3 regions of the Pseudarthrobacter sp. MDT1-40-2 genome follow, and region 3 is predicted to be linked to each of the others. Evidence: riboswitches for the same ligand, from Rfam matches in the RefSeq annotation. Region 3 holds a riboswitch; each other region holds the start of a gene.
What was found. A riboswitch is a leader RNA that binds a small molecule or an ion and turns the genes downstream of it on or off. The one in region 3 is predicted to bind S-adenosylmethionine.
Positions count from the first base shown of each region.

Region 1: linked by a shared signal. The riboswitch ahead of AC50X5_RS02315 (aminotransferase class V-fold PLP-dependent enzyme) and the one ahead of AC50X5_RS15765 (DUF1737 domain-containing protein) in region 3 are both predicted to bind S-adenosylmethionine.
Region 2: linked by a shared signal. The riboswitch ahead of AC50X5_RS13610 (bifunctional o-acetylhomoserine/o-acetylserine sulfhydrylase) and the one ahead of AC50X5_RS15765 (DUF1737 domain-containing protein) in region 3 are both predicted to bind S-adenosylmethionine.

Region 1 covers NZ_JBWZCL010000001.1:489,324-494,977, forward strand. Annotated here, with positions in the region: gene rsgA (ribosome small subunit-dependent GTPase A) at 1-689, shown strand, start outside; gene hisN (histidinol-phosphatase) at 745-1,557, shown strand; SAM riboswitch class IV at 1,661-1,774, shown strand; gene AC50X5_RS02315 (aminotransferase class V-fold PLP-dependent enzyme) at 1,809-3,185, shown strand; gene AC50X5_RS02320 (class I SAM-dependent methyltransferase) at 3,253-4,011, shown strand; gene AC50X5_RS02325 (metal-dependent transcriptional regulator) at 4,042-4,758, shown strand; gene AC50X5_RS02330 (fluoride efflux transporter FluC) at 4,758-5,186, shown strand; gene AC50X5_RS02335 (fluoride efflux transporter FluC) at 5,183-5,587, shown strand.
Region 2 covers NZ_JBWZCL010000004.1:271,054-276,707, reverse strand. Annotated here, with positions in the region: gene AC50X5_RS13625 (SGNH/GDSL hydrolase family protein) at 1-268, shown strand, start outside; gene AC50X5_RS13620 (hypothetical protein) at 330-809, shown strand; gene metX (homoserine O-acetyltransferase MetX) at 843-1,982, opposite strand; SAM riboswitch class IV at 1,996-2,109, opposite strand; gene AC50X5_RS13610 (bifunctional o-acetylhomoserine/o-acetylserine sulfhydrylase) at 2,194-3,510, opposite strand; SAM riboswitch class IV at 3,548-3,663, opposite strand; gene AC50X5_RS13605 (VOC family protein) at 3,794-4,432, shown strand; gene AC50X5_RS13600 (CPBP family intramembrane glutamic endopeptidase) at 4,522-5,367, opposite strand; gene AC50X5_RS13595 (DeoR/GlpR family DNA-binding transcription regulator) at 5,448-5,654, opposite strand, start outside.
Region 3 covers NZ_JBWZCL010000007.1:49,054-54,707, forward strand. Annotated here, with positions in the region: gene AC50X5_RS15750 (DUF3618 domain-containing protein) at 1-248, shown strand, start outside; gene AC50X5_RS15755 (MarR family winged helix-turn-helix transcriptional regulator) at 245-934, shown strand; gene AC50X5_RS15760 (DUF4383 domain-containing protein) at 871-1,329, shown strand; SAM riboswitch class IV at 1,536-1,650, shown strand; gene AC50X5_RS15765 (DUF1737 domain-containing protein) at 1,664-1,969, shown strand; gene AC50X5_RS15770 (rhodanese-like domain-containing protein) at 1,966-2,376, shown strand; gene AC50X5_RS15775 (O-succinylhomoserine sulfhydrylase) at 2,377-3,585, shown strand; gene AC50X5_RS15780 (glutamate--cysteine ligase 2) at 3,582-4,856, opposite strand; gene AC50X5_RS15785 (UDP-N-acetylglucosamine 1-carboxyvinyltransferase) at 4,889-5,654, opposite strand, start outside.

The sequences.
Region 1 (5,654 bases), on a different contig from region 3:
GGTTTATCGACCGCGCCCTCGTGGCTGCCTACGACGCCGGAATCGACCCCCTTCTGCTGGTCACCAAAGCCGACGTCAAGGATCCTGCCGGGCTGCTCTCCAACTACGAGCACCTGGACTTTCCGGTGATCATCAGCCGCACAGCCGACACCGATGCCTCCGGAATCGATGCCCGGTCCGATGACGGGCTCTCAGCCAAACTGGACAAAAGGGCAGTTGCCGAACTCCGCGCCCATCTGGACGGCAAGGTCACGGTGATGCTGGGGCACTCCGGAGTCGGCAAATCCACCATGGTCAACGCCCTCACGGGCGCTGAGCGCGCCACCGGCGGCGTGAATGCGGTCACGGGCCGCGGACGCCATACATCGTCCTCGGCGTTGGCGCTAAAGCTCGCCGACGCCCCGCCCGGGAGCTGGATCATCGACACGCCTGGTATCCGATCCTTTGGGCTCGCCCACGTTGATCCGGATCGCATCCTGAGGGCATTCCCCGATCTTGAACCCGGCACGGAACGCTGTGGCCGCGGCTGCAAGCACACCGATGCGGCGGATTGTGGCCTGGACCCATATGTAGCGGCCGGAAGTGCTGGCCCGTCAGGTCCCGCGCGGCTGGCATCCCTACGCCGCCTGCTGGGCGTCGATCCACGTCTGGAGGGCCAGGAATCCAAGGAGCTGGGCAGCGTCGGCTGATGCCGCCGATCGCAATCTCCCCGGTTCGCCCGCATTTTGCCGGTAGCTTGTAACCATGATCCAACCCTCTTCGAGCTACAACGATGACCTGCGCCTTGCCCACGTACTGGCCGATTCGGTCGATGACCAGACGATGAGCCGGTTCAAGGCCCTGGACCTTAAGGTCGAGACCAAGCCGGACCTGACACCCGTTACGGATGCGGACAAAGCGGCTGAAGAAGCCATCCGGGGACAGCTTTCGCGCTCCCGGCCCCGTGACGCCGTACTGGGTGAGGAATTCGGCAGCAGCGGGCACGGCTCCCGGCGCTGGATCATTGATCCCATTGACGGGACGAAGAACTTTGTCCGTGGAGTCCCGGTCTGGGCCACGCTTATTGCCTTGATTGATGATGGCGAGCCGGTTGTGGGCCTTGTTAGTGCTCCGGCCCTGGGCAAGCGCTGGTGGGCCGCCAAGGGCGCCGGGGCATACATGGGCCGCTCCCTCGCTTCCGCAACGCGGTTGCGCGTCTCCAACGTTTCCACGCTCGCGGACGCCTCGCTGTCGTACTCGAGCCTGGGCGGCTGGAAGGAGCGGGGCAACCTGAACGAGTTCCTGGCACTGACCGAAGATGTCTGGAGGACGCGGGCCTTCGGTGACTTCTGGTCCTACTGCATGGTTGCCGAGGGCGCTGTGGACATCGCGTGCGAGCCCGAGCTCAATCTCTACGACATGGCCGCCCTCGTCCCGCTGGTCGTCGAGGCGGGTGGCCGGTTCACCTCTCTGGAGGGGGAGGACGGTCCGTTCGGCGGAAACGCGCTGGCCACCAACTCCATCCTCCACTCTGAAGTCCTCAAGCGCCTGAATCCCGACGTCGACGACCTCCTCTGAGGGCACTTGGCCCTCGTAAAATCCCGTAATAAACACAGTAATAAAGCGGTCAACGGCCAGCCGGGGTTTTTACCCGGCTGGCCGTTGTTCTAGTCTTCTTACAGGTCACGAGTGCCAGCGCTAAACCCCGGTTTGCTGGCCGGCAACCCTCCATTCGCGGTGGGGTGCCCCGGGTGACGACCGGGCCGGTCCGGAGCGGACACGGCAAGCGCGGATTCCCTGTAGCGGGCATCCTGAGTTTGTGAGGACCCATGACTGCTGTCACCTTTTCCCCCGTTAGCAACTCCCTGGCTGCGCGCCCGCTGGCCGCCGTCACCGGCGCCGAGATCCAGGCTCCGCTGATTCAGGGCGGTCACGTACGCTACGCCAACCTCGACTATGGCGCCTCTGCCCCCGCCTTGTCGGTGGTTTCGGCCTATCTGAACGAGATCCTGCCGTACTACGCGAGTGTCCACCGGGGTGCCGGCTATGCCTCGCAGATCAGCACCTCGGTCTACGAGAATGCCCGCAACATCGTCCGGGACTTCCTGGGCGGGCGGGCGGACGACACCGTCATTTTTACCCGGAACACTACTGACTCCCTGAACCTGCTGGCAGGCTGCCTGCCCGTCGTGGATGGTCGCACCGTAGGCGAAGTCCTGTACCTGGACATCGAGCACCATGCCAATCTCCTTCCCTGGCAGGGCGTTCCGCACCGCAGCGTGGTGGCCGGGCACACCATCGCCGGAACCATAGCAGCGCTTCGGCATGAACTGGCCCAAGGCGACGTCAGCCTTCTTGCCGTCACCGGTGCCTCCAACGTCACCGGCGAGATCCTGCCTATCGCCGAACTCGCTGCGCTGGCCCACGAATATGGTGCCAGGATCGTGGTGGACGCTGCTCAGCTGGCGCCGCACCGCCGGATCAACATTGAAACGTCCGACGTCGACTACCTTGCCTTCTCCGGCCACAAACTTTACGCACCGTTCGGTTCGGGCGTCCTGATCGGCCGGCCGGACTGGCTCGACGCCGGTACCCCCCACCTTGCCGGCGGCGGAGCAGTCAGCGAGGCCCGGCTCGATGGTGTCAGCTGGACCACGGGACCTGCCCGGCATGAGGGCGGCTCCCCCAACGTCCTGGGCGCTGCCACCCTTGCCCGCGCCACCCAGGTGTTGGCCGCCATAGATCCCGCCCTGGTGAGCTCGCATGAGGCTGCCATCCGGGAGCACCTGGTGCAGGGCCTGCAGGCGATCGACGGCGTCACCGTTCACCACATCTTCGAAGATTCCACTGACACAATTGGCGTCGTGAATTTCTCAGTGGAAGGCTACGACGCCGGACTGGTGGCTGCATACCTGTCCGCAGAGCACGGCGTTGGGCTGCGCGACGGCCGGTTCTGCGCCCATCCCCTGCTCAAGCGCCTTGGCCTTCCCTCGGGCTCGCTGAGGGCCAGCTTCGGCCTCGGCTCCCGGCTGGAGGACGCCGAACGCCTGGTTGCCGGTGTTGCTGCGCTCCGCAGCACGGGACTGGGCTGGGACTACGTGGTGGATTCGGGCCGATGGGTTCCCGCTAACGACTCGCGCACCTATCCGCACTGGGCACCCAACACCCCCGGCACGGCGGGAGCAGCGCCCTGCTCCGTCGGCTGAACTGCAGCACCGGCCTGCGGTAAATTCGTAGGACTGGCAGTTTAGTCAAGCACGAAGGAGACATCCGTTGGCACGGGGCGGACCCAAGCTGGAGCAAGGCCGACGCCGGGAACTTGGCCAAAGCTTCCAGGACGGCGGCGAGCACTACCACCGCGTCCGGCCCGGTTACCCGCCGGCGGCCGTTGACTGGTTGATTCCGGCGGCGGCGCGGGACGTCGTTGACATTGGCGCAGGAACCGGAAAATTCACGGCCCTACTGCTGGAACGGGGACTGCAGGTCACCGCCGTTGATCCTTCCGCCGACATGCTGGCCCAACTGCACCGGTCCTGCCCGGAAGCCCTGGCGTGCCTTGGACCGGCAGAGGCTACCGGACTGCCGGACCTGGCTTTCGACGTCGTGAGTGCGGCCCAGGCCTGGCACTGGGTGGATGCCCTGGCCGCAAGCACCGAGGCAGCACGCATCCTGCGGCCCGGGGGGACACTTGTCCTGATCTGGAACCAGCTGGATACCACTGTCCCCTGGGTCCATAGGCTTTCCCGCATCATGCACGCCGGCGACGTCCTCAAGCCGGATTTCCGGCCGGCCGTGGGCCGCGAGTTCCGCGGCCTTGAGGGCCGGCAGATCCGCTGGGAGGATGCCCTGACCACGCAGGACATCGTAGAGCTGACCAAGTCCCGGAGCTACTACCTCGCCGCTGCCGACGCCACCCGCGCCAAAGTCCTTGCCAACCTGGACTGGTACCTGCACGAACACCTGGGACATTCCCGCGACGACGTGCTGGCACTTCCCTATGTAACGCAGGCCTGGCGTGCCATCAAGGCCTGATGGCAGCCCCGGAAGAGTAGGCTTGATCCCGTGAAGCCCACCGCGCCGTCATCGTCCATCGAGGACTACGTCAAGGTTATCTACTCCTTTACCGAATGGCAGGACAAGCCCATCACATCCTCCCAGCTGGCACAGCGGCTGGGCGTAGCCAACTCCTCGGTTTCGGAGATGGTCCGCAAACTCAAGGACCAGGGCCTGGTGGACCACCAACCGTACAGCGCTATCACCCTCACCGGGGAAGGCCTGCGGCTTGCTTTGTCCATGGTCCGACGGCACCGGCTGATCGAAACCTACCTGGTCCGCGAGCTGGGCTACAGCTGGGACGAGGTCCACGACGAAGCTGAGCATCTGGAACACGCTGTCTCTGACACTTTCATTGAGCGCATGGCGGCCAAACTGGGCAACCCGGACCGGGATCCCCATGGGGATCCCATTCCCGGCGCCGACGGGGTTGTCAGGATGCCCAAGGCTCTCTTGATGAATGAACTTGATGCCGGTCATAGCGGCCGGATCACCCGGATCAGCGACGACAACCCGGAGTTGCTCCGTTACCTGGCAGCCGAAAACATCAACCTCGATTCCGACGTCGAGGTGGTGGGCCGGAAACCGTTCGGCGGTGCCTTGATAGTCCGAATCGGCAGCCGCGGGGAATACCGCGATTTCGACCTCCCTGAGGAAGTTGCCTCTGCGCTTTGGGTACACAGCGATGCGCCCCATCAGGGCTGCCTGGTGGGGACGGCAGGGTGATTCCCGGCCGCTGGCCACCACCTAAGGCATGGCTGGCGGTAGCGGCGGGCGGCATCGCAGGCACCGAACTCCGCTATGGACTGGGCCTGTTGTTTCCAGAGCAGGCGGGCACCATCCCCTGGACAACGCTGGTGATAAATGTGTCGGGCAGCTTTGTCCTGGCGTTCTTCACCACCTTGTGGATGGCCCGGCCCCACACCTCGTTCTGGCTCCGGGCCGGGCTCGGCCCTGGGCTTTTGGGATCCTTCACCACCTTTTCCGCAGTCGCCTACACCTTTAACTCGCTCGCATTGAGCGGCGCCTACCTGCCCATGTTCGGGTACCTGGGACTGTCGCTGGTTCTGGGCCTCGGCGCGGCTGCAGCCGGTTGGCGGATCGGCCACGCAGTGCCCGGCGGCATGCTCCGGACGGACGGAAGCACAAGATGACGGCAGCTGTCCTGGTGGGTGCCCTGGGCATGCTGGGCGCATTATTGCGTTTCGCCGTCGACAGTTGGTTTGCGAACCGTACGGCAGGACCCGCGCCGGTTTCGCGTCCGGACGGAAAAACCGCTCCGCGGCACTGGCCATGGGCAACTCTCGTTGTGAATGTAACGGGCTGTGTGGTGATCGGGATGGCTCTGGGAGGTACTGCTGCGTTACCCCCGAGCGAGTGGCAGTCCGGGCTGGCAGCGGGGCTGGCCGGCGGTTTGACCACTTTCAGTTCCTGGACAACCGCCACGGTCAGGCTGTTCGGCGAGTGCAGATACGGTGCGGCTGTAATGAACGTTGCCGCCAACCTGGTGTTGGGTTTCTGTGCAGCGGCAGCAGGCATGGCACTGGTGGGTTGAGCCTTACCGTTCAGCGCAATGCAGCCCACGGCCCGCGCACAGCCTGGACTCCCGTATGGTTGATGGT
Region 2 (5,654 bases), on a different contig from region 3:
GGTGCTGGATTCGCTGAACGTCCAGCACTCGCTGGAGCCGCTGGCACCGAAGCCGCTGCCACCGCGCAGTTGGCGGGAGGCCCGTTCCAATGACCTCGTGTGGGCCAGGGAGTACTTTGTCCCATGGGTGCTCCGGAGGCTACGGAACCGCTCCTCCGGTGACGGAATCACCGCGAAACGCCCGACGCCGGGCCCGGTCTTTGGTCCGGGTGTTCCCCTGGGTTCGGGGGAAGGCCCGAAGGGAAGCGACGAGGTGGCTCACCGCTGAGAGACTCCGGGACAGTTCTGCGGGACTAAACTGGGAGTACACCGATGAGAGGTCAGGCACCGTGAGTTCCCTGTTTTTCTGGATTATTATCCTGTCCATCCTGATCCCGTTCCTGATGCGCTGGTACCGGCGCTCCACCAAGGGCCGGAACGAGCGGTACTTCGGCGGGCCCGGCGCGCCCAGCGAATTCGGCGGCCCGGCCAACGGCCCTGGCGCCCCCGGGCAGCCCCAGCACCGGGACGGCTACACGCAGCAGGACTACTTCGCAGGTCCCTACCGCCAGATCCAGCCCCGGCAAGACCTGCCGCCCATCATTCCCGCGTGGCAGGATGCGCCGGCGGCTGAACAGCTTCCCCCGCAGCAGGCAACACCCAATCCACGGGACTCCCAGCCGCCCGTGGTGCCGCCGGCTCCTGCTGTTCCGTCCGCTCCACAGGGCTACCGCGCCCGGAAGCTTGCGGAGCTCGACGCGAAGTTCAGTGCCGGTGAACTGGCCATGGAGGACTATATGGCCCAGCGTGACGAAATCATGAAGGGCTAGCGGACCGTTCCTGCCGTCTTGGCCTGGCCGGGCTTAGGCCGAGAGATGCTTCCGTAGCTCCCGGTCCAGCTGGCCGATTTCCGTCAGGAAGCCGTCATGCCCAATGGGCGCTGAGATGACATGCACCGGAACATTGCCAGGCAGTGCCCTGGCCAGTTCCTGGGACTGCTCCGGGAAATACAGCCGGTCGGAATCTACAGCGGCAATGAAGAATTTGGCAGTCACCCGCCGGAGGACATCCGGCAGGGCGCCCCTGTTCCGGCATATGTCGTGGCTCATCAGGGACTCTGTTATGGCGATGTAGCTGTTGGCGTCGAACCGCTTAACCAGCTTCGTTCCCTGGTGATCAAGGTAGCTTTCCACCTGGTAGCGGCCCCGCTCCCCCAACGCCTGCTGTTGCAGGGGAGATTCCGGCTCCTGCGCCTCCCGCCCGAACCTGCTGTTAAGTTCCAGTGCCGAACGGTAGGTGATGTGGGCGATCCTGCGTGCCAGAGCCAGCCCGGCTTCGGGCTGCGCACCGTCGTAGTAGTCGCCGCCCCTGAAGTGGGGATCCTGGCGGATGGCCAGCGTCTGCGCCTGAGCAAAAGCGATCTGCTCGGCGGTGCTGGCCGCTCCGATCGAGATCACGCCGCAGCGTTGGACCCGCTGCGGGTACGTCACTGCCCATTCCAGGGCGCGGGCGCCTCCCATGGATCCGCCGATCACGGCGTACCAGGAATCGATCCCCAACTGGTCCGCCAACCGCGCTTCCGCCTCGGTGCTGTCACGCAGGGTTATTAACGGGAAGCGGGAACCCCAGGGCAAGCCGTCCGGAGCAGGCGACGCGGGACCAGTAGATCCGTAGCAGCCGCCCACAATGTTGACCGACACAACGAAGAAACGGTCCGTATCCACCGGCGCCCCGGGACCGGCAAGCTGCTCCCACCAGCCTTCTTCGTCGCTGCCGCCCCGGGTGACGTGGGTGCTGCCGGTCAGGGCATGCTCGATGAGGACGGCGTTGCTTCGGTCCTCATTGAGCCGGCCCCAGGTCTCATAAGCCAGGATGACGTCCGGGAGGTGGCCTCCGCCTTCGAGGTCCAGCCCGCCGATGGAGTGGTAGCGGAGGGTCCCGTCAAGCTGCCCGGCGGCGGGTACTGCGCCGGCAGCGGCAGTGCGGGAGACGGTAATCGTCATGAGTGGTGCCTTTTCTTCGCGATTGCCTGGCGTCGGCTGACGTCAGGCCAGGTCTTCACCCGGGGCACCCCGCCGCGAAGGAGGGTTGCCGGCCAGCAAGCCGGGGCTGTTGCTGGCACTCATGACCTGCCACGATTCTACGAAACAGGGCAGCAAAAAGGCGAAGCGTATGACGTTTTTGACGTACGCTCCGCCTTTGTGCTGCGGGAACTCAGGCTTCCTTGGCTGCCCTGAAGCCGGACTCAAGGTCTGCGAGGATGTCATCGATGTGCTCCAGGCCGACAGAGAGCCTGACCAGTCCGGGGGTCACCCCGGCTACTGCCTGCTGCTCCGGGGAAAGCTGGCTGTGGGTTGTCGATGCCGGATGGATCACCAGGGAGCGTACGTCCCCGATGTTTGCCACGTGGGAGTGCAGCTCCAGCGCATCAACAAACGCCTTGCCTGCCTCGGCCCCACCGGCAAGGTTGAAGGCGACGATTGCGCCGGTTCCGCGCGGACCGTATTTCTGCCCGCGCTCGAACCAGGGGCTGGACGGCAGGCCGGCATAGGCGACCGATTCGACGTCGGACCTCGCCTCCAGCCAGTTCGCCACGGCGGTGGCGTTGGCAACATGGCGTTCCACGCGCAGGCTCAGTGTTTCCAGCCCTTGGGCGATGAGGAAGGCGTTGAACGGAGCCACAGCAGAACCGAGGTCGCGGAGCAGCTGGACGCGGGCCTTGAGGATGTAGGACAGGTTGGCGCCGAGGATGCCGTTGACGCCGAGGTCACGGGCGTACACCAGGCCGTTGTAGCTGGGGTCCGGGGTGTTGAATCCGGGGAAGCGCTCAGGGTCCTTGCCGAAGTCGAAGTTCCCGGAATCGACGATGACACCGGCGATTGCCGTGCCGTGCCCGCCGAGGTACTTGGTGGCGGAATGCACCACGATGTCGGCGCCCCATTCGATGGGACGGATCAGGTAGGGCGTGGAGAGGGTGTTGTCCACGATGAGCGGCACCCCGGCGGCATGCGCCACGGCAGCGACACCTTCGATGTCCAACACGTCCTGGCGGGGGTTGGACACGACCTCGCCGAAGAAAAGCTTGGTGTTGTCCTGGACGGCGTCACGCCATTGGTCCAGGTTGTCCGGATCCTCTACGAACGTCACGGAGATGCCGAAGCGCTTGAGCGTGTGCGCCAGGAGGTTGTACGTGCCGCCGTAGAGGCTGGGGCTGGCCACCACGTGATCGCCGGCCTCGGCGACGTTGAGGATGGCAAAGGTTTCCGCCGCCTGGCCGGAGCTCAGCAGCAAGGCGCCAAGACCGCCTTCAAGGCTGGCGATGCGCTGTTCGACCGCGTCCTGGGTGGGGTTTCCGATCCGGGTGTAAATCGGTGCAAGCTCGCTGAGGGCAAAGCGGTTGGCCGCGCTTTCGGCGGACGGGAAGACGAACGAGGTGGTCTGGTAGATGGGCAGTGCCCTGGCGCCGGTTGCGGCGTCCGGCTCCTGGCCTGCGTGGATCTGGCGGGTTTCGAAGGACCATGCATTGGACATTAAAGCTCCTGGAGAATGCCCGGTCCCATCATGGGCCGGGGCGCGCTTGCCACCCGGCGGTTGCCGGACAGCCCGGTCTTCACCCGGGGCACCCCACCGCGGATGGAGGGTTGCCGGCCAGCAAGCCGGGGCAAAACGCTGGCACTCATGACCTGGACCCAGTGTAGGAAGCAGTCAGTAGGATGACCAGAATTGTGACGAACTTTCTCCCAATGCCTAGACGAGTAAGCCGCTAAGGGTACCCTTAGCTGAGAGCCCGATCACAAAGTGCCAAGATGAAGGCATGCGCATGGATCACGTCTCTTACGCCTGTGAACACGATGGCCTCGCTGCCACCACCGAACGCATCTCCGCTGCACTGGGGGTCGACGCTGTGAAGGGCGGAGTCCACCCCCGCTTTGGCACCCGGAACATGATTTTTCCGCTGGCCGGCCACAAGTACCTAGAAGTAGTGGAAGTGCTTGACCACCCTGCATCAGACAAGGCCCCCTTTGGCCAGGCCGTCCGCGCCCGCTCCGCCGCCGGCGGCGGCTGGATGGGATGGTGCGTCGAAGTGGAGGACCTGACTCCTTTTGAGGCCAGGCTGGGCCGCTCCGCCGTGAACGGCAACCGCAAGTTCCCGGATGGCCGCGAACTCGTATGGAAGCAGATCGGAATCCTGGGACTCATTGCCGATCCCCAGGTGCCGTACCTGCTCAAGTGGGAGGGTGATCCCGCCCTGCACCCGTCCAATGCGTACGAGAGCAACGTTAAGATGTCCAGCCTCACCATCGCCGGTTCCGCCGAACGCGTCACCGAGTGGCTGGGCGAACCGGTGGAGAAGCCACTTGAGGACGTTTCCGTCGACTGGATGGCACCGCACGGTACCCCCGGTATCCTGTCTGTCACGTTCGAAACAGCATCCGGCGCCGTGACCATCTGACCATCTCCAATACTTCGGCCGCCTGTTGCGGGTGCCAACGATGCCACCCGCAGCCGGCGGCCGATTCGCTTAACGGGCCTAGCGATAACTCAGCCGAGCCCCATCGCACTCCCTATCAGGCTGAACCCCACGAATGCCACGATGTCCAGCAGGGCATGGGCGACAATCAGCGGCATGACCCGCCCGGTTCTGGTGTATAGCCAGGCGAAGATAACGCCCATCACCACATTGCCGATGAACGGCCCGAAGCCCTGGTAGAGGTGGTAGCTGCCGCGCAGCACGGAGCTCAGCAGGATGGCCAGCGGCACGCTCCAGCCGAACCGGCCGAACCGGTCCAGGAGATACGCCACCACAATGACCTCTTCAACAAGCGCGTGCCTGACAGCGGAGAGGACCAGAACGGGAACGGTCCACCAATAGGCGTCCAGCGCGCTGGGGATGATGGCCGTGGTGATTCCCAGCGCCCTGCCGGCGGCATACAGGCCCAGCGAAGGAATCCCGATCAGCGCAGCGAGGCCGGCGCCCTGCAGGAGGTCCCGCCATGGCCTGGTGGCGTCCATGCCGAGCCGGCGGAATACCGACGGCAAATTGCCTTTCTCCAGCCCCGGAGTCGGCTGGGCAGGCATGCCCGGGGCAGTTCTTGAGACAGCACCCGGGGCCAGGCCCGCAACAGATCCCTGCCGCTCGGAGCTAAGGAAGAACAGCACCAGCGCCACCGGCACCAGCGCGAAGATGATGTCAAGCAGCTGGTAGGTCAGGTCAAAGTACTCCCGGCTGCTTTGCGAGCGGTTCAGGGTGGACGTTCCCTCCGCCAAGGGAGCCCGGCTCATCTTGTCCAGCAACTGGACCACTGAATACACGGCTGACTGGCCCAGCGAGAGGCCAAGGACAATCCAGACTTCAAACCGCAACCGACGGCGGGACGTAACCAGCATGTTCCCATCTTGCCTGTTCTACCCGGCAGTTCGCTGAAGGAGCTTTATGCCGGTGGTGTGGGAGCGCCGGCAGAGGCGGGTCAGTCCTGCTCTGAGTCGGTGGGAGCCAGGATCACCTCGGTGCCCCCGGCTTCAAAGGCTTCCTTGTCGCTGGCGGATATCCCGGCATCGGTAATTAACCGGCGGAATTCGTAGCCGGCCATGGTAGCGAACGCCCTCTTCCCCACCTTCGAGGAATCAGCCAGGACGTAGGAAATTGACGCACGCCGGGCCATCAGGGCGTTGAC
Region 3 (5,654 bases):
CTGCCAGCCAGAAAGAGCGCGAAGCAGCGGACCAGCTCAAAACCGCTGCACAGCCCCTGACTGAAAAGGTCACTGACGTGGCCAGGGACATGGTTCAGGATCTGAAAGAGCCGGCCCAGGAAGCTATGGACAGGCTGAAGACCAGTGCTGCCGAGGGCGTGGAGAACGTCAAGGCCGAAAGCCAGGACGCTGCCGCTGACGTCAAACACCGCGCCGTCGACGCCAAGGACAACGTCCAGAACCCGTGAGCGGGCAGGACAGGATTCCGGAACAGCCCCGCAACCCCGCGGGGCTGTCCCCGGATCCGGAATCGCCTGTTCCCGCCGTTGGTCCGAGGCACATGAATGCGCCCCGCCCTTGGCCGGAGCAGTGGGCCACCCACCGGCTGGTGGGCATCGCAGCACGGCTCACCGAACGCAGGCTTAACCGCCAGCTTGCCCGCCTTAAGCTCACCAAAGGGGCGCTGGATGTCCTGGAGGCAGTGGCAGAACTTGAACCGGCCACTGCAACCGATATGGCAGAACTGCTCTGCGTGAGCCGGCAAAGCCTGGGCAAAGTCCTCCAGCGCCTTGAAGGGCTCGGGTTTCTTACCAGGGAACCTGCAGCAGACGGGCGAAGCGCCAACATTCGTCTTACCTCAGCAGGACGGGCTGTCCTCTCCACCGCTGAGAACCTGGTCCGGGAACTCTCTGAAACCGAAGGCCGATCGGAGATGGAGTTCCGCAGGCAACTCGAGCGACACATCACAAAACTCAGGAACACTGAGCACCAGCCTCTCCCCAGGGCCGGCATTCATGGGCGCAACCCGTCCCAGAGCAACGCGCAACCGCGCAACATCAACGCACACCTCAATGAAAACGGAGCACACCAATGGCTACAACGAACCGGACAACCGGGCCCAAGACCAACCTCCAAAAAGCAGCCCAGGCAGTAGGAGCGGTTTTCCTGCTGGTAGGAGTTCTCGGCTTCATCCCGGGCATCACCAGCAACTACGACCAGATGTCCTTTGCCGGGCACGATTCCCAGGCGCTTCTTCTGGGCATCTTCCAGGTGTCCGTACTGCACAACATCGTCCACCTCCTGTTTGGCGTCGCCGGGATCCTGCTGTCCCGCAACAACGCTCAGTCCCGCAGCTACCTGCTGTACGGCGGAGTCATCTACCTTGTCCTCTGGATCTACGGACTTCTCATCAACCTCGACACACCCGCCAACTTTGTGCCCTTCAACGGCGCTGACAACTGGCTGCACTTCTTCCTTGGTGTCGCAATGATCGCCCTGGCCATCCTGCTTTCGCGCAACACCACCCGCGCCGGAAACACTGCCCGGTAATACTCCCGGCTGCCGGGCTCCGAAGGTTGGAATGCCCACATAAGCCGCCCTAGCCGCGAGGGCCTGAGCCTGGTATTGCACCGGGGTCAGGCCCTCGTGGTTTTTGCCTTCCATGGGGAGCCCAGCCGGTCAACTCCCCCCACGGTTACGCAACATGACGACGTCCGGGCGGTCCGGCGCACGGCGGAGTGCTACGTTTTTTGGTGAGTAATGAGTACCGGTGCCAAGCCCTGACTGTCCGGTCGGCAACCCTCCCTTTCGCGGCGGGGTGCCTCAGGTGAATACTCGGCATATCGACCATTCGAGCTGCAAGCGCGAGAGAAGGAGATCCGTCATGTCTGACGTACCCGCCCCCGACCAGAATTCCGATCAAAAGGCTGAGGAAAAGCTCGCCTACCGGTTGATCACCGGCCCGGACGACCGCGCCTTCTGTGAACGCATTTCCGCCGCGCTGGCCGAAGGTTACGTATTGCATGGCAGCCCAGCGGCCACGTGGAACGGCGCCAGCGTGATCGTGGCCCAGGCTCTGCTGCTGCCGGTAGCGATCGCCAGCGCGGATGCCGCCGTCGCCACTGCCGTGGATCAGTTGAGCGCTGAGGACTTCAGCGAAGCGGACATTGCCGGCGGTGGCCACGCATGAACCACGCAGGCGATCTCACACCGCAGGAGGCGTGGGCCAAACTCGAAGCCGGCGCCGTCCTGGTGGATGTCCGAACGGAAGGCGAGTGGGCACACATCGGCATTCCGGACACCAAGTCCACGGAGAACGACCCCATTTTCATCCAGTGGACCTTCGCCGGCGGTATCCCCAATCCGGACTTCATCAGCGAACTGCAGCAGCTCGCCCCGGAGGACGCCGGCGTCGAACTTGTTTTCCTGTGCCGCTCCGGCGTCCGGTCGGCAGCAGCAGCCAGCGCCGCCGCGCAGGTCGGGTTCACGTCCTATAACGTCCTGGAAGGGTTCGAAGGCGAGCCTGACCGCTACGGCGAGCGCACGGTCAACGGCTGGAAGAACCGCGGGCTGCCCACCAACCTCGGAACGGCGTAAATGGCTTTCAATCAGGACGCGGCCGGCTGGAGCCCCGATACCCAGGCCGTGCGGGGCGGACTTGACCGCACGGGTTTCCAGGAAACCACCGAGCCGGTATTCCTCAACTCAGGTTTTGTCTACGAATCGGCGGCGGCGGCCGAACGGGCGTTCACCGGCGAGGACGAACGGTTCGTCTACTCGCGCTACGGCAACCCCTCCGTGGCCACCTTCCAGGAGCGCCTCCGGCTGCTCGAAGGCACCGAGGCATGCTTTGCGACGGCGTCGGGAATGTCCGCGGTGTTCACCGCCCTGGGTGCCCTGCTGGCTGCCGGGGACCGGGTTGTTGCGGCCCGCTCCCTTTTTGGCTCCTGCTTCGTGATCCTGAACGAAATCCTGCCGCGCTGGGGTGTAGAGACGGTATTCGTTGACGGACCGGACCTGGAGCAGTGGCGCCAGGCCCTGTCCGTACCCACCACCGCCGTTTTCTTCGAGTCTCCCTCCAATCCCATGCAGGAGATTGTGGACATCGCGGCGGTCAGCGAACTGGCGCATGCGGCGGGGGCCACAGTCGTCGTCGACAATGTTTTTGCCACGCCCCTGCTGCAGCGTTGCGGCGAATTGGGCGCGGACGTAGTGGTCTACTCCGGCACCAAGCACATTGACGGCCAGGGGCGCGTCATGGGCGGCGCCATCCTCGGGACCAAGGAATTCATTGACGGCCCGGTGAAGCAGCTGATGCGGCACACAGGCCCGTCGTTGTCCTCGTTCAACGCGTGGGTCCTCACCAAGGGCCTGGAAACCATGGCGCTGCGGGTCAACCATTCCTCCGCGACGGCGCTGCGCCTGGCCGAATGGCTGGAGCAGCAGCCGGCTGTCAGCTGGGTCAAGTACCCGCTCCTCAAGTCCCACCCGCAGCACCAGCTCGCGGCGCGACAGATGAAGGCCGGCGGAACGGTCCTCACCCTGGAGCTTTCGACGGCGGGCGGCCGCTCCGGCAAGGACGCCGCCTTTGCGCTGTTGGATGCCTTGAAGATCATCGACATCTCCAACAACCTGGGCGACGCGAAGTCGCTGATCACCCATCCGGCCACCACTACCCACCGGGCCATGGGCCCGGAAGGCCGGGCGGCAATCGGGCTGAGCGACGGCGTGGTGCGGCTCTCCGTGGGGCTGGAAGATCCCGAGGACCTGCTGGCTGACCTGGAGCAGGCACTCAAGCAGATCTAGATGGGCATTTTGGAGTAACTGCCCGGATTCGGCGGCTCGGGGGCGCGCCGGACGCGCAGCAGCTCCGGCGCAGTTTCCTCGTCAACGTCAAGGGTCTCCGCCTCCAGCATGGTAAGCCTCACGGCTTGCCGCACCACGGCCCCGAGCCCGGCGTCATCCGGATCGTCGCGTTCCAGTGCCCGGTCCCGTGCAGCGCGCTGCTCGGTGGAACCAGTCCCGCGCTTCAGGATGTCTTGGATACTGCGCCTTACCAGGCCAAGCTCACCTTGCTCCGCCAGGACCGGCTCTACATACTCCACCAGGGCATTGACGACGTCGCTTGCCGGGGCGGGACGGAAGGTTCCGAAATCCAGGAGATCGCCCTTGATTCCCACATTGCTTGCCTGCCAGGCAGCCATCCTCAGCAGCACGGTAGGCACAGGGAGCGGGTCTACGCCGTTCCGCCATTCCCGCACTGCGGTCTCCACGAGTGCACGGACCAGAACGGCGATCAGTGCGGCATCCGCGGAGCGCAGGCAGACGTCGGGCGCCCGCACCTCCACGGTGGGGTGGTTCCGGGAAAGCCGCGCCTCGAAGTAGATCATGCCCTCGTCCATGACCACCCCCGTTTCCATCAGGCGGGTTACAAGCCGGCGGTAGGCGATCAGGCTCCCATGGATGGCTGACGGTCCGGAGGACGGCCACCGGTACCAGGCCTGGGTCCGGTAGCTTTCGAAGCCGGTCTCGGCGCCATTCCAGAAAGGCGAATTGGCGCTTATTGCTGTCAACACAGCGAGCTTGTCGCGGATCCGGTCCAGCACCGCTACCCCCTCCTCGGGGGATTCGATGAAGGTGTGCACGTGGAAGCCGCACGTCAGCTGTTCCTGGGCGGTCAATCCGAAGCGTTCCAGCATGCGCGCATACCGGGGATCCGGAGTCGTGTGGCTGGTGGAGGCGAGCGGTGAGGTAGCGAGTGCCGCCACTCTTGCCCCGTGCCGTTGTGCGGCCTCGTCTGCCATGGCCCGGCCTGCCCTGATCTGGAGCAGCAGTTCGTCGTAGGTCAGGCAGGGCCGGGTCTGCGTCTCGATCTGCTCCAGCTTGAGTTCGGCACTCAGGCCAAGCTGATGGCTGTCCTCCGCTACCTCGTGGGCATCGGCTACCTCCGGTTCAGGGGCTGTACCGGAGGAGGGCGCTATAGCGCGCCCGGACAGCATCGCATCCGCAAGGGCCAGCGGCTCCCCCGTCTGCGGGTCTACGATCAGGAGCTCTTCCTCAACGCCGAAAGTACGCATGCTTCCATTGTGCTACCGGCGTCAATGCGGGCTTAGTCCTGGAAGTACTCGATCTTCGCCCCGATGGTGTTGAGCCGCTCAGCCAGGTCCTCGTAGCCGCGTTCTATGACATAGATGTTCCGCAGCTCGGACACACCACGGGCGGCAAGCATGGCCAGCAACAGGCAGGCAGCCGGGCGAAGGGCGGGCGGGCAGCCAACCTCTGCGGCGCGCCATTTGGTGGGGCCGTTGATGTAGATGCGGTGCGGATCCAGCAGTTGCACCTGGGCGCCGAGCTTGTTCAGTTCGGTGAGGTAGATGGCGCGGTTCTCGTAGACCCAGTCGTGAATCATGGTCTGGCCTTGCGCGTTGCCCGCGATCACGGCGAAGAACGGCAGGTTGTCTATATTAAGGCCGGGGAACGGCATGGGGTGGATCTTGTCCTCCGGTGCGCGCAGCTTGGAGGGGACGGTTGTGACGTCCACCAGGCGCGTACGGCCGTTCCGGGCCATGTATTCGCCGGACACCATGAGCTTTTGGCCCATCTGTTCCAGGATGGACAGTTCAATTTCCATGAATTCAATGGGCACGCGGCGGATGGTTACTTCCGAGTGCGTGACGATTCCCGCGGTGATCAGGCTCATGGCCTCGATGGGGTCTTCCGACGGGAAGTACTCGATGTCGACGTCGATCCTGGGCTTGCCGGTGATCTTCAGGGTGGTGGTGCCCACGCCATCGATCTGGACGCCGAGCATCTGCAGGTAGAAGCAGAGGTCCTGGACCATGTAGTTGGGGCTGGCGTTGCGGATGACTGTGGTG